Linked DNA regions of Methylomonas sp. 11b. Each later gene encodes a partner of the first gene's protein in a complex. Links are inferred from orthologs where the notes say so. Each region holds a gene or a part of one and is shown on either strand. Other genes may lie near its edges.

What was found. The genes of interacting proteins can lie anywhere in the genome.
Region 2: the proteins of METH11B_RS0117960 (region 1) and eno are in contact, whole or in part, in a solved structure (PDB 2FYM), measured with the Escherichia coli proteins. The link is inferred for Methylomonas sp. 11b from one-to-one orthologs.
Region 3: the proteins of METH11B_RS0117960 (region 1) and pnp are in contact, whole or in part, in a cryo-EM structure (PDB 9QH0), measured with the Escherichia coli proteins. The link is inferred for Methylomonas sp. 11b from one-to-one orthologs.

What each region holds. Positions count from the first base shown.
Region 1 is NZ_KI911557.1:3,741,130-3,749,483, reverse strand. The notes cover bases 2,877-5,864. They hold METH11B_RS0117960 (Rne/Rng family ribonuclease), read left to right. Parts: upstream 2,877-3,250; coding sequence 3,251-5,479; downstream 5,480-5,864. Other genes in these bases: METH11B_RS0117955 (carbon-nitrogen hydrolase), read right to left, coding at 5,546-5,864. In the rest of the region: dnaX (DNA polymerase III subunit gamma/tau), read right to left, coding at 1-5; signal peptide peptidase SppA, read right to left, coding at 251-1,234; METH11B_RS0117970 (HAD-IA family hydrolase), read right to left, coding at 1,242-1,889; 23S rRNA pseudouridine(955/2504/2580) synthase RluC, read right to left, coding at 1,873-2,832; more of METH11B_RS0117955, read right to left, coding at 5,865-6,430; METH11B_RS0117950 (agmatine deiminase family protein), read right to left, coding at 6,504-7,535. UniProt on the Escherichia coli protein: Endoribonuclease that plays a central role in RNA processing and decay. Required for the maturation of 5S and 16S rRNAs and the majority of tRNAs. Also involved in the degradation of most mRNAs.
Region 2 is NZ_KI911557.1:2,095,985-2,099,265, reverse strand. The notes cover bases 1-2,989. They hold eno (phosphopyruvate hydratase), read left to right. Parts: upstream 1-847; coding sequence 848-2,131; downstream 2,132-2,989. Other genes in these bases: ispD (2-C-methyl-D-erythritol 4-phosphate cytidylyltransferase), read left to right, coding at 2,523-2,989; METH11B_RS26645 (septum formation initiator family protein), read left to right, coding at 2,250-2,519; kdsA (3-deoxy-8-phosphooctulonate synthase), read left to right, coding at 5-838; METH11B_RS0110135 (CTP synthase), read left to right, coding at 1-2. Outside these bases: more of ispD, read left to right, coding at 2,990-3,218; ispF (2-C-methyl-D-erythritol 2,4-cyclodiphosphate synthase), read left to right, coding at 3,215-3,281. UniProt on the Escherichia coli protein: Catalyzes the reversible conversion of 2-phosphoglycerate (2-PG) into phosphoenolpyruvate (PEP). It is essential for the degradation of carbohydrates via glycolysis.
Region 3 is NZ_KI911557.1:1,339,075-1,342,365, reverse strand. The notes cover bases 1-2,999. They hold pnp (polyribonucleotide nucleotidyltransferase), read left to right. Parts: upstream 1-460; coding sequence 461-2,539; downstream 2,540-2,999. Other genes in these bases: METH11B_RS0106190 (alpha-keto acid decarboxylase family protein), read left to right, coding at 2,743-2,999; rpsO (30S ribosomal protein S15), read left to right, coding at 107-376. Also shown: more of METH11B_RS0106190, read left to right, coding at 3,000-3,291. UniProt on the Escherichia coli protein: Involved in mRNA degradation. Catalyzes the phosphorolysis of single-stranded polyribonucleotides processively in the 3'- to 5'-direction. Also involved, along with RNase II, in tRNA processing.

The sequences.
Region 1 (8,354 bases):
GCCATTAGCAACGCGGAAAGGCAAGAGTTGGGCGGCTACTGCGCCAGCCACATCCCGGCACACGAGTCCGCTGCTACCGTTGCTTCCTTCCGGACCTGGCGGGGTTTACAGCGTATCGTTGCGAGAGGACCGACACAGTAACCATAAAACATCAGCAAGACGCTGAAGAGTTGCGCATTATCCATAAAAGCCAACAGATAAGCAACTGTCTTGCCAAAATTAAGTAAATAACTCCGACAACGCCCCTCGGCTACTGTATTGCCGGAATAGGCAAACTGCTGGCAATGGCATGACCGAACGAGGCGCCGAACTTGCCGGCCAAGCGGTCGATCAAGCGCTCCTGCGGGGTAAAGTTTACTTTTTCCTCGGTGCCGAACTGGTCGCGCGCGACACTATCAACGCTGCCGAAATCGTCCGCCAACCCCAGCCTGACGCCTTCCGTACCGGTCCAAATCAGCCCGGAGAACATCTCCGGCGCTTCGACTTCCTTCAAACGTTTGCCGCGTCCTTCCCGCACCGCACCGATGAATTGTTGGTGTACTTGATCCAGCAATGACTGCATATGCTTGCTTTCTTGCTGATTGACCGGCGAGAACGGATCGAGCATGGCTTTGTGCGCGCCGGCGGTCAACAAGCGCCGCTCCACGCCCAGTTTGTCCAACACATCGGTAAAACCGAAGCCATTCATGATTACGCCGATAGAGCCGATGATACTGGCCTGATTCACGAATATCTTGTCGGTAGCCGAAGCAACATAATAACCGCCGGATGCGCACATATCGCCCACTACCGAATAAATCGGCAATTGCGGATGTTCGACTTTCAAGCGCCTGATTTCATCGTAAATGTATGCCGATTGTACCGGACTGCCGCCGGGCGAATTGATATTGAGGATGATACCCTTGGTATTTTTATCCTTGGCTGCATCGCGCAAGCCCTCAATCACCGTATCGGCGCCGGCGGCCTCACCTTCTACAATCTGCCCCAACACATCGACGATAGCCACATGCTCGCCCGTACCGGAATCGATGCCCTCCTTAAATTTTGGATACACCGCTATACCCAACGCGACAGTCAAATAAGCAAAGGTCAGCAGCTTAAAGAATATTCCCCAGCGCCGCGCGGCTTTTTGCTCATCGATCGCCGCGAACGCCAATTTTTCCAGCACCGACTTTTCCCAACCGGGGCTGTTTTCAGCATTATCTTCGGGAAGATCGTAATTATTCTCCACCATTTGTCTCCTATATGATTCCGATTAAGTCGGTGGGGTAGTTCACACACAACAAGGGATTGTACTTTTGCAAGGTTGCCGCGGAATGCGCCCCGCAAGTGACGCCGACTGACGCGACTTGCGCATTTAAAGCCATTTGCAAATCGTGCACCGAATCGCCGACCATCAAGGTCCGCTGTTTATCTACGCCCAGTTCGGCCATGATTTCATCCAGCATTAGCGGATTGGGCTTGGAAGCCGTTTGGTCCGCGCAGCGCGTGGTAGAAAACAAACCTGCCGCACCTGTCGCATTCATTGCCGCATGCAAACCCGTGCTTTTCTTGCCGGTCGCCACAGCCAAGTGATACCCTTGGTCACGAAACTGCTTCAACATCTCATGCACACCGGGAAACAAGTCGTCAGGGCCAATTTTCTTGGTAAAAAAGGTTTTCGCGTAATCGGCAGCGATCTTTTGACGGATATCGGACTCTTCATCCGGAAACAATTGCTTCATCGCATTTTCGATGCTCAAGCCGACAATGTCCCTGACAGCTTGCACGTCTGGCACCGCACATTCGCAATTCATCGCCGCTTGCTGGATGCAATGCACGATCCAGTCCACCGAATCCATCAAAGTACCGTCCCAATCGAAAATAATTAAATCAAAGCGGTTTTTCATGATTCAGCAAGTCTTGTAAATCCTCGGGTAAAGGCGCCGTGAAGTGCAGCACGGCACCGCTTACAGGGTGGGCGAACTGCAATTGCTCGGCATGCAAAAACAAACGTTTGTAGCCGCGCTTTTTAAAGGTTTTATTCGTACTGTCATCGCCGTAGCGGTCGTCGGCCACAATCGGATGCCCCAACCAAGCAGCATGCACCCTAATCTGATGGGTGCGGCCAGTCTTGGGTGCAGCATGCACCAAGGTCACATCCTGAAACTGCTTCAAGCGGGTGAACAAGGTTTCCGCGGATTTGCCGGCTTGGCTGACCACCACCATCCGTTCGCCACCTTGGGCGACGTTTTTCAACAAGGGCACCTCGACTAACTGCTTCTTGCGTTGGAACTGCCCAACCAGCAAGGCAAGATACGTCTTCTGAATACCATCGCCGCGAAAAAGTTCATGCAATAGCTTCAATACCGAGCGCTTCTTGGCAATCAACAGACAACCGGAGGTTTCCTTGTCCAGCCTATGCACCAGCTCCAAAAATTTCTGTTGCGGCCGAACCTGTCTTAGCCCCTCGATCACGCCGGAACTGACGCCGCTACCGCCATGCACCGCAAAACCCGCTGGCTTGTTCAACACGATAAAGCCGTCGTCTTCGTAGAGAATGTGGTTTTCCAGGCTGAACTTCAAGGTGGGCTGAACGATGATTTCGTCTTTTTTTTCCGCGACTCTGACCGGGGGAATTCGCACAATATCGCCCAACTGCAACTTGTAACTGACGTCGATACGGCCTTTATTGACCCGAACTTCGCCCTTTCTAACCATGCGATAGATACGGGTTTTGGGGACGCCTTTGAGATAAGTGATCAGAAAATTATCGAGCCTTTGTTCGCTGTTTGCCTCGGTAATCTCTAGCCATTGTACTTGCGGATTGGTCTGATTTTCTGCGGTATTCATGCAGCAAATAATAACAACATATCCGCCAGCCATGTTTAAAATTGCTGCTGTCAATAAACATTGCTATATTAGGCTAGTTTATCTTTGGATAGACTTTAGCTATAAAAATTTAAAGACCGGGGTTTCAGCGTTGTGTCTTCGCGCTGACCTAAAAGAATTTTTTCGGGTTTTATCGCTCAACCCATGATGAGCGAGCTGCATCCTTAGAATAGAGTTCGGTATAACAGACCTCCCACTTTTCAAGCGCCACCCTCGGCAATGCCGATAACCCGCTGCGACAATTACTACAACTAATTGCAGTTTTCCGTCAGTCTGGCCGCTCACTTAAGTACATATTGGGAAACACGCCGCCTTTATCCGCGACAACCAAACCTGTTTAAGCTCTAAGTAGGATACAAATTACAATAAGGATAATTTAATGAAAAGAATGCTTATCAACGCCACGCAGCCCGAAGAGCTGCGGGTGGCATTGGTAGATGGTCAGAAACTCTATGATTTCGACATCGAAGTTCCTTCAAAAGAACAAAAAAAATCTAACATTTATAAAGGTATCATCACTCGGGTAGAACCCAGCCTAGAAGCCGCCTTCGTTAATTACGGCGCCGAAAAACACGGTTTCCTGCCGTTCAAGGAAATCGCTCCTGAATATAGAACAGGCGATAACGAAGAAGGTAAATCCTCCAAGTCCAATATTCGCGAAGGCCAGGAAATCGTCGTTCAGATCGAAAAAGAAGAACGCGGCAACAAAGGCGCGGCGCTAACGACTTACATCAGTCTGGCCGGCACCTACTTGGTGCTGATGCCGAACAATCCGAAAGCCGGTGGGATTTCCCGCCGCATCGAAGGCGACAACCGTAGCGAATTGCGCGAAACCATGGCTGCTTTGGAAATTCCGGACAGCATGGGCTTGATCATCCGCACCGCTGGCTCCGACAAAAACGTCGAAGAGCTACAGTGGGATTTGAACTACCTGCTGCAACTCTGGGAAGCCATCGACCGTTCCAGCAGCGAACAAACGGCGCCCTTCCTGATATTCCAGGAAAGCAACGTGATCATTCGCGCCCTGCGTGATCACTTGCGCGGCGACATCGACGAAATCCTGATCGACCAGGAAGGCGCCTTTAAGCTGGTGCATAACTTCCTGAAACAGGTGATGCCGCACAATCTGCACAAGGCCAAACTCTATCAGGACAGCGTGCCCTTGTTCAGCCGCTATCAAATCGAAACCCAAATCGAAATGGCCTATCGCCGCGAAGTGTCTCTGCCTTCCGGCGGCTCGATAGTCATCGATCATACCGAAGCATTGACTTCGGTCGACATCAACTCGGCGCGCGCCACCAAAGGCAGCGACATCGAAGAAACCGCGCTGAACACCAACCTGGAAGCGGCCGACGAAATCGCCCGCCAACTGCGTTTGCGCGACTTGGGTGGCTTGTTCGTCATCGATTTCATCGACATGATGTCGAACAAAAACCAACGCGAAGTGGAAAACCGCTTGCGCGATGCCCTGAAAATCGACCGTGCCCGCATCCAGACCGGTCGCATCTCGCGGTTCGGCTTGATGGAAATGTCCAGACAGCGTCTGCGTCCCTCACTGGGCGATTCGACGCAACTGACTTGCCCTCGCTGCAAGGGCCAAGGCACCATCCGTAACGTCGAATCCGTCACGCTGGCTGTATTGCGCTTGATCGAAGAAGAAGCGATGAAAAAAGGCACCGAGCGCGTCATCGCCCATCTGCCTATCGATTGCGCGACGTTCTTGTTGAACGAGAAACGCGCGGCGATTCAGGAAATCGAAACCAGACTGCAAGTAGGCATTATCGTGTTGCCCAGCAAACATCTGGAAACGCCGTCTTACGACATCGAACGCATCAAATCGGCCGGCGAAGTTAGCGAAGAAAAAGCCAGCCATTTGCATATCAAGGAAGAAGATATTTCAGTACCGGAATTTGCCAAACAGGCCGGTCCCAAAGCCGAAAAAGCCGCTATCAAGGAGTTTTTACCAGACTCCCCTGCCCCCGTACAAAGCAAAAAAACCTCTGCCGGTTTGATTCAACGCTTCTGGCAGCGTCTGATCGGGAGTAGCAAAGCCTCAGAAAGCTCTGAAGCCGCTGAAAAAAGCAGCGAAGACAAACCCAGATCCGGTAGAAACAATCGCCGGGACCGTGGAGATCGCGGCGACCGAGGGGAGAGAGGCGAGCGCTCAACATCAGGTCGTAACAACAACCGCCGTAACAACAACCGTCGCCCACCCAACGGCGCGGCAAATAGTGAAGCTACCGGCAACTTACCGGCCGAGCCGAAACAAACCGTGGCTATTGACCAGGAAAACGGTGGAGACGCCGCTGCAACCGCCAAAAAAGAGAACGGCGGGCAAGAACGTAGCCGCCGCAGCCGTAGCCGCAGACGCGGCCCGCGCAACGGCGGCGAGAGACGTCCCGAGCAAAGCGCCGGTGGCGAAGCTGGCGAGAATAGCCAAGCGGGAAATCAAGACGGCGAACGTCCAGCCCCCGCGTCCAGCTATTCCGAAGGCGGCGAAGCAGCCAGCCAGCCGCGCTCTTATGACAGAGAGTTCGCCGAGCGCAGCAACAATCGCCACAGCGAAACACCTCAAGAACCTATCAGCCGTAGCGCTAGCGAAGACTGATTAAAAAAGCCGGGCAACAGTTCTTGCTGTTGCCCGGCTTTCTCAAGTCGCTGAACTCATCAGCGTTTAATCGATAAACCGTCTCTTCAAATCGGCATACTCATCTATCCGGCGATCCCGCAGAAACGGCCAAATGCGTCTGACATCTTCGCTGCGCTGCGCATCAAGTTCGGCAAATAACAACACATCCTGACTATCGTCAGCGCTGCTTAGAATCTCGCCTTGCGGGCCGGCGATAAAGCTATTTCCCCAAAACTGAATGCCCGGCGCCTGATCCGGCGCAGCTTCAAAACCGATGCGGTTACACGAAATAACTGGAATGCCGTTCGCCACCGCATGCGCGCGTTGTACCGTAATCCAGGCATCGCACTGGCGCTGCTTTTCAGCGGCGTCATCTTCGGGATTCCAGCCGATTGCGGTCGGATAAATCAAAACATCCGCGCCAGCCAGCGCCATCAAGCGCGCCGCTTCCGGATACCATTGGTCCCAGCAGATCAACACCCCCAGCTTGCCTATCGAGGTTTTGATTGGGGTAAAACCCAGGTCGCCAGGCGTGAAATAAAACTTCTCGTAAAACCCAGGATCGTCAGGGATATGCATTTTCCGGAACGTACCGGCGATGCTGCCGTCCCTATCAAACACCACGGCAGTGTTGTGATACAAACCCGGCGCGCGTTTCTCGAAAATGGTCGAGACAATCACCACCTGGTTGGCCTTGGCCACTTCAGCCAGCGTTTCACAAGCCGGGCCGGGAATTGGCTGCGCCAAATCAAAACAGGCAGTGTCTTCACTTTGGCAGAAATAATGATCGAGATGTAGTTCGGGCAAGACCACCAGATCGGCGTTCTGTTGGGCAGCTGTTTCGATTTGACGGATCGAATAAGCCAGATTGGTTTCCCGGCCGCGATTGCAAGGCTGCTGCACGGCGCAGGCGATAATCGATTTTTTCATGGTTAATCGGCTTTAAAAACTAGGTAGGGTGCAATAGCGATAGCGTATTGCACCGAGAAATTGGGTGAAGACTTTAGAAATTCAATTTCACAAATGCCGGCACCTGCATGCTCGCGCAATGCAAACTGCCATACTGATGTACTAATGGCCGACAAGGCGTGGCGATAATTTCATGATTAGGGAAGCAGGTTTTCAGCCGCTCCAGCGCCACCGCATCCATCGCGTCTTCATAAACCGGCACCAACACTGCGCCGTTGATGATCAAAAAATTCGAGTAATTAGCCGGCAATTGCTGGCCTTGTTCGTCAAAAATTGGTTTTGGTAAGGGCAACGCCACTAACTGATACGCTTCACCATTTGCGGTTTTAAAGGTTTTTAACTGCGCTTCCATATTTTTCAAACTTTGGAAATGCGGATCTGCGCTGTCTTCGCAAGCCGTGTAAGCAATCGTATTGGCGTCGCAAAACCGCGCCAGCGTATCGATGTGCGCATCGGTATCGTCGCCTGCCAGATTGCTTTGCTCGACCCATAAAATCCGCTTCGCGCCCAAATAGTTTTGCAACTGCCCGGCAATTGCCGCTTCCGACAAATCCGGATTGCGGTTGGGGTTGAGCAGACAATTTTTGGTGGTCATCACGGTACCTTGACCGTCCGATTCCACGCTGCCGCCTTCCAGCACCAGGTCCAGCGTCGCGGTAGGATGGCCTTTGAAAATCGGATGCGCAAACAGCGCCAGATTCAAGGCATCGTCGGCCGCATGCGGATATTTCTTACCCCAGCCATTGAATCGAAAGTTAAGCAACTGCACGCTGGCTTTAGGATGCTCCCATTCCATCGTCAAAAACACCGTATCCCGCAGCCAAATATCGTTGTAATCGGCCTGCACCATATGAATTTTGTCGTTGTGGCCCAGTTGCGTCTGAATATGCTGCTGATGCTCGCCGTCCTTACAAATAATCACCAAGGGCTGAAAGCGGCTGATGGTAGTGGCGACAAAATGATAGGTGTCTTCGACGGCGGACAGATTGGTAAAGTCGCCGCTGTGATGCGGCCAAGCAATGATAACGGCTGATTGTGTTTCCCATTCTGCTGGAAAGCGAATCATGAAGTACTCCCTGGATAATGTGGCTTTGAGAAATAATGCCTTATTGTATCAATGCTGACCGGTTAGGCCTATTCCACGGAATTTTAATGTCATTGCGGCGTATGCCTGGATACAGAAGCAAGGTGCTAACATCAAGAAACAGCCGAAGTGCTGTTCGCAAAGCAGGAAGGGAGAAATAACCGGAGATGGATGATGAGCCCGCCGGCGGGGGATTCGACAGCCTAAACTGTAGTTTCCAACCCGCCAGCCTACCGCCGATGCCGTTGGCGAGGTCAGACTCGAGGTCTGTAGTCAGTCAGAAATCCCGAAATTTACCGTGAGGCCGCACTAACCAAGACATCTGCCATCATTTCAGCCAATTATGAACAAAATACGAAACCACGATTGCTCGAGGGATTCGACGCCACTATGCACCAATTTGAATCTTTCCGTACCCGCTCTTTACGTGGTAATTGCCCCTAACGTTCAATCCTCAGACAGGACACGCGTTGCCGCTCATTTGTTCCACTCGTCATCGACCGCTTGCGCAGTGTTAACACCGCAGTAGCGCTCTGCGTTTCATTCTGGCCTTCCGGCCGATTTTTTCAAGCGGGAATATTGATTTTGCGGGGGGTTATTGACGCAGTTTCAACAATTAGGGCATCAAGCTGGACGTTGAAAGTAACGCCGTATCCCTTAGACCTGATAACAATTAGAAATAAATTGGCGCGCTTACTAATAACCTTGGGGCGCTATAAAGAGCGCTTAGCGCAGATTGATAATCAGGTCTGGAGGGCGCTATGGCCTTGCTGCGGTAGAGTCGAGATGTGGCGCGGTAGC
Region 2 (3,281 bases), 1.6 Mb from region 1 along the record:
AAACATGCAATTATGTAATTTCGAAGTCGGCCTGGATAAGCCGTTTTTCCTGATCGCCGGCACCTGTGTGATCGAAAGCGAACAAATGACCATGGATACCGCCGGTAAATTGAAAGAAATAGCCGACGAGTTGAATATTCCGTTTATCTACAAATCCTCGTTCGACAAAGCCAACCGTTCTTCATTGGGAAGTTTTCGCGGTCCGGGTCTGGAAAAAGGTTTGCAGATCCTGGAAAAAGTGAAGCAACAATTGCATGTGCCGGTTTTGACCGACGTCCATGAAGATACACCGCTAGAAGAAGTTGCGGCGGTGGTCGATGTGCTGCAAACACCGGCGTTTTTGTGCCGCCAGACCAATTTCATCCAAAGCGTCGCCGCTTTGGGCAAGCCGGTGAATATCAAAAAAGGCCAGTTTTTAGCGCCGTGGGATATGGCCAATGTCGCTGCTAAAGCCAAAGCCACCGGCAATCAGCAAATCATGGTTTGCGAGCGCGGCGTGTCGTTTGGCTATAATAATTTGGTTTCGGATATGCGTTCGTTGGCTGTGATGCGCGACACCGGTTGCCCGGTGGTATTCGACGCCACTCATTCCGTGCAGTTACCGGGCGGGCAAGGCAATGTTTCCGGCGGTCAGCGCGAGCATGTGCCTGTTTTAGCGAGGGCGGCAGTGGCAGTGGGCATTGCCGGACTTTTCATGGAATCGCATCCCAAACCGGAAGAAGCGTTGAGCGACGGCCCCAACTCCTGGCCTTTGCACCGCATGAAAGAATTATTGGAAATGTTAGTAACGATAGACCGGGCTGTTAAATCCACCAGCCTGATTGAAACCACTCTATAGGGCAAAATAATGGCAAGAATAGTAGACGTAAAGGCAAGAGAAGTTCTGGATTCACGCGGTAACCCGACCGTTGAAGCGGAAGTGTATTTGGCATCCGGCATCATCGGTAGTGCGATGGTGCCCTCCGGCGCATCCACCGGCGAACGCGAAGCGATCGAATTACGCGACGGTGACAAAGCTCGGTATTTGGGTAAAGGTGTATTGAACGCCGTTAACTTCGTCAACACCGAAATTCGCGAAGCGGTCGTCGGTATGGATGCCAACAACCAAGCCGCGTTGGACGAAAAAATGATTGCCTTGGACGGCACCCCAAGCAAAAGCCGCATTGGTGCCAATGCCATCTTGGGCGTTTCCATGGCTGCCGCGCGCGCTGCTGCACAAGAAGCCGGTGTACCGTTGTACAAATTCCTGAACAAATCCGGCGAATTTATTTTGCCTGTACCGATGATGAACATCATCAACGGCGGTTCGCATGCTGATAACAGCGTTGATTTGCAAGAGTTCATGATTCTGCCTGTCGGCGCGCCAACCTTTCGCGAAGCGATCCGTTACGGTGCGGAAGTATTCCACAACCTGGCTAAAGTATTGAAAAGCCGCGGTTTAGCGACCACTGTGGGCGACGAAGGCGGCTTTGCGCCTAACTTGTCTTCCAACGAAGAAGCCATCGAAGTGATCCTGGAAGCGATTGAAAAAGCCGGTTACAAAGCGGGCGTTGACATCTATCTGGGTATGGACGCTGCTGCTTCAGAATATTTCGATGACGGTAAATACGTGTTGTCTGCGGAAAATCGCAGTTTCAACTCCACAGAAATGGTCGATTTCCTGGCAGCGTGGGTTGATAAGTACCCCATTATCTCCATCGAAGACGGTCTGGACGAAAACGATTGGGACGGCTGGAAATATCAAACCGAAAAATTGGGCGGCAAAATCCAGTTGGTCGGTGACGATTTGTTCGTGACCAACCCTGCTATCCTGAAAGAAGGTATCGAGAAAGGCATCGCTAACTCCATCCTGATCAAAGTCAACCAAATCGGTACCTTGACCGAAACCCTGGCGGCTATCGATATGGCTGCTGCTGCCGGCTACAGCGCGGTAGTTTCTCACCGTTCCGGCGAAACCGAAGACACCACCATCGCCGACTTGGTGGTCGCGACCGGCACCGGCCAAATCAAAACCGGTTCATTGAGCCGTTCCGATCGTGTTGCCAAATACAACCGTCTGATGAAAATCGAAGACGAGTTGGGCGACAAAGCCAAATACGCCGGCCGCAGCGCGTTTAAAATGCTGAAATAAAAAGCGTAGGTTGGGTTAGCCCTAAGCGGTAGCGAAGGGCGTAACCCAACGCGTTGGCATTAAATGTTGGGTTACGCTCTGATAGAGCTAACCCAACCTACATTGTTGAGAATTCGCTATAAAAACGCTCATCGCCATCATCATCCTATTAATCGTTCACTTCCAGTATCGGTTGTGGCTAGGTGATGCCAGCGTCTCGCAGATTAGCGATTATCGGGAACGTCTCGACACCCTGACCAAGGAAGCCCAGGAAAAAAAGGAACGCAACGATTCCCTGTATGCCGAGGTGCTGGATTTGCGCCGTGGCTTGGAAACCATCGAAGAGCGTGCCCGCTATGAATTGGGCATGATCAAGGAAAACGAAACCTTCTTTCAAGTGCTTGAGTAGAGCATGAATCAAATTCTTAGATGCTGGGCGGTAGTCCCGGCAGCCGGCGTCGGCAAACGTATGCAAGCCGACCGCCCTAAACAATATCTACCGCTGGCCGGCAAAACCGTCATTGAACATACCTTAAATCGCTTATTGCAATCCGGTGCGTTTCAAGCCGTGGCTGTCGCTATATCGATTGAAGATCCGTATTGGCCGGAATTAGACGTATCCAAACATCCTGATGTGATTACCGCACCGGGCGGCAAGGAGCGGGCTGACTCGGTGCTGTCGGCGCTGAAAGCTTTGCAGGGCCAAGCCGCCGAGGACGATTGGGTGCTGGTGCATGACGCCGCACGACCCTGTCTGACGGCTTCTGATATTCATCTGCAAATCGACACGCTCAAAAACGATGAGGTCGGCGGCATTCTGGCGCTGTCTTCACACGACACGCTGAAACACGTCGACGGCGACACCATTACCGCAACGATAGACCGCAAACATGTCTGGCGGGCGTTGACGCCACAAATGTTCAAATACGGCATGCTGCGCGACGCTTTGCAGCAAACCGAAGGCAATCCGGCCGTTACCGACGAGGCCAGTGCATTGGAATTGTTGGGCTACAAACCCAAAATCGTCGAAGGCCGACCCGACAACATCAAAATCACCCGGCCCGAAGATCTGGCGCTGGCGCAATTCTACATGGAGCAACAAGCATGATCCGAGTCGGTCAAGGTTACGACGTCCACCGTTTCAACGACGGCGATCACATCATATTGGGCG
Region 3 (3,291 bases), 2.4 Mb from region 1 along the record:
CCAGGAAAAAACCGCAAAGTTTCTACACCCTATTGTGGAAACAGCGGCTACACGGCCATCACACGGTGGCCTTTATTTAATCAAAATTAATCGATAGGGATTAAGAATGTCATTAACCGCAGAACAAAAGAAAGCCATCGTTGAAGAATATCGTTTGTCAGACACCGATACCGGTTCAACCGAAGTCCAAGTTGCCTTGTTGACCGCCAACATTAATCAACTGACTCCGCATTTTGCTACGCATAAAAAAGACAACCACTCGCGCCGCGGCTTGCTGCGCATGGTAAACCAACGCCGCAAATTGTTGGATTACCTGAAAAACACAGAAGTTGCGCGTTATCGCTCGTTGATCGAGCGTTTGGGCATCCGTAAGTAGCACCAAAACTGGAAACGGCGCATCGGGCGCCGTTTCTGCTTTAAGGCACATTTCAGCATAACCTTTAAACAAAGGAACCTTATAGTGAATCCTATCAGGAAAGAATTTCAGTACGGCGATCGTCTCGTCACCTTATCCACCGGTGAAATTGCCCGCCAAGCCAATGGCGCGGTGATGATCGATGTCGAAGGCACCTCGCTGCTGGTGACAGTGGTGGGTAAAAAAGAAGCTAGCGGCGGCGATTTTTTTCCGCTGACCGTTAACTACCAGGAAAAAGCATTTGCGGCCGGTAAAATCCCCGGCGGGTTTTTCAAACGTGAAGGCCGTCCTAGCGAAACAGAAACCCTGATTTCCCGCCTGATCGACAGACCGATTCGTCCACTGTTTCCAGAGGGTTTCACTAACGAAGTGCAAATTATTGCCACTGTTGTGTCGCTGAATCCTGAAGTGGATACCGAAATTCCTGCGCTGTTGGGAGCTTCCGCCGCTTTGGCCGTATCCGGTTTACCTTTCAACGGCCCCTTGGGTGCGGCTTGCGTTGGATACAAAGACGGTGCCTATTTATTGAATCCTGACAAACCAGCACTGAAAGAATCACAGCTGCAATTGGTAGTTGCCGGTACCCAGCATGCGGTTTTGATGGTTGAATCCGAAGCCGATTTATTGTCCGAAGAAGTGATGTTGGGTGCGGTATTGTTCGGTCACGAGCACATGCAAGTGGCGATTAATGCGATTAACGAATTCGCCGCTGCGGTTGGCACGCCGGCTGTGACCTGGACACCAGCGGAAACCAACACTGCATTAAAAGCCGCAGTGGCCGCCGAAGCTGAACAAAGCATCAAAGCCGCTTACCAAGTGGCGGAAAAACTGGTTAGGCAAGACACACTTAGCGCAATCAGAAGCGCGGTAGTTGAAAAACTGACTGCCGATGGCCTGTATAACGAAAAAGACATCCGTAACGTCATCGAGCACCTGGAATACGATATCGTGCGAGGTGCGATTCTGAATGATCGCAAACGTATCGACGGCCGCGATTTGACCACCGTCAGACCGATTACCGTCAGAACCGGTGTGCTGCCTAGAACCCATGGTTCTGCATTGTTTACCCGCGGCGAAACCCAAGCCTTGGTTGTGGCGACATTGGGTACCGAGCGCGACGCGCAAATCATCGATGCATTGTCCGGCGAATACAAAGATCCGTTCATGTTGCATTACAATTTCCCTCCCTATAGCGTTGGCGAAACCGGTTTTGTCGGTTCGCCGAAGCGTCGCGAAATCGGCCATGGCCGCTTGGCGAAACGCGGTGTAGCGGCAGTGTTGCCTAACATGGCGGAGTTTCCTTACGTGATCCGCGTGGTTTCGGAAATCACCGAATCCAACGGCTCCAGTTCCATGGCATCGGTCTGCGGAAGCAGCTTGGCCTTGATGGATGCCGGAGTGCCTATCAAAGCACCGGTTGCCGGTATTGCGATGGGATTGATTAAGGAAGGCGATCAATTTGCGGTATTGTCCGACATTCTGGGCGACGAAGATCACTTGGGCGACATGGACTTTAAAGTGGCCGGTTCCGAAAACGGCGTCACCGCGCTACAAATGGACATCAAGATCGACGGTATTACCGCCGAAATCATGAAAGTTGCATTGGAACAAGCCAAACAAGGCCGTCTGCACATTTTGGGCGAGATGAACAAAGCCTTGTCCAGCACCCGTTCCGAAATGTCCGACTTCGCGCCGCGTATCATTACCTTCAAAATCGATCCGGCTAAAATCCGCGAAGTGATCGGTAAAGGCGGCGTTACTATCCGCGCTATCACCGAACAAACAGGTGCCAGCATCGATTTGACCGACGACGGCGTGGTTAACGTAGCCTCTGTTGACAGAGCGGCTGGCGAAGAAGCCAGACGGATGATCGAAGAAATCACCGCCGAAGTCGAAGTGGGTAAAACCTACGAAGGCAAAGTCGTGCGTCTGATGGACTTCGGTGCATTCGTGACCATTTTGCCGGGCAAAGACGGTTTGGTGCATATTTCGCAAATCTCCGACGAGCGCGTTGAAAAAGTCAGCGACAAGTTGTCGGAAGGCGATGTCGTCAAAGTAAAAGTGCTGGAAATTGACCGTCAAGGTCGCGTGCGCTTGAGCATGAAAGAAGTCGATAGCGAGTAACTTCGTTCGACTCCGCAACAGAAAGGGCCGCAAGGCCCTTTTTTTGTGGCTGAAATTTTTGTTGAGCTATGAATGTCTGTTGACTTTTTAGATGGGGCTTAGCAGTATTGACCCCTAATCGTCTTGTTAAAAGCGGTTGAGCGGCATTGATCATATACGCGTCGGTGCTCACGGTTTGATTCTATTCGGAGGTTACAAAGCGCATGAGCACTGCCAAATTCGACACGATTGGACAATACCTCCTCAAACGCCTATATCAGGCCGGTGTAAAAGACATCTTTGGTGTGCCTGGCGACTATGTGCTGGGATTTTACGATCTGATGATAAAAAGTCAGGTTCGGCATATAGGTACCACCAGGGAAGATTCCGCCGCCTTCGCTGCTGACGGTTATGCGCGTTGCGCGGGCATGGGCGCGTTGGCGGTGACATACGGTGTCGGTGCTTTAAATACCGTCAACGCTATAGCCGGCGCTTACGCGGAATCCTCGCCGGTGGTGCTTATCAGCGGCGCACCCGGCGTTAGCGAGCAAAAAGACGATCCGCTAATTCATCATCGTTTTGGACCGTTTACGTTCCAGCGGGAAATTTTCGAACGCATTAGTTGTGCGTCGGTGGTGCTCAACGATCCAGTGATCGCCTTTCGGCAAATAGACCACGCCATCGAAGCGGCGCGTCGCTTTTGTAAACCGGTTTACATCGAGCTTCCTCGCGACTTGGTAATGGCAGAGGGCTACCCAATGCCTACCGAGACG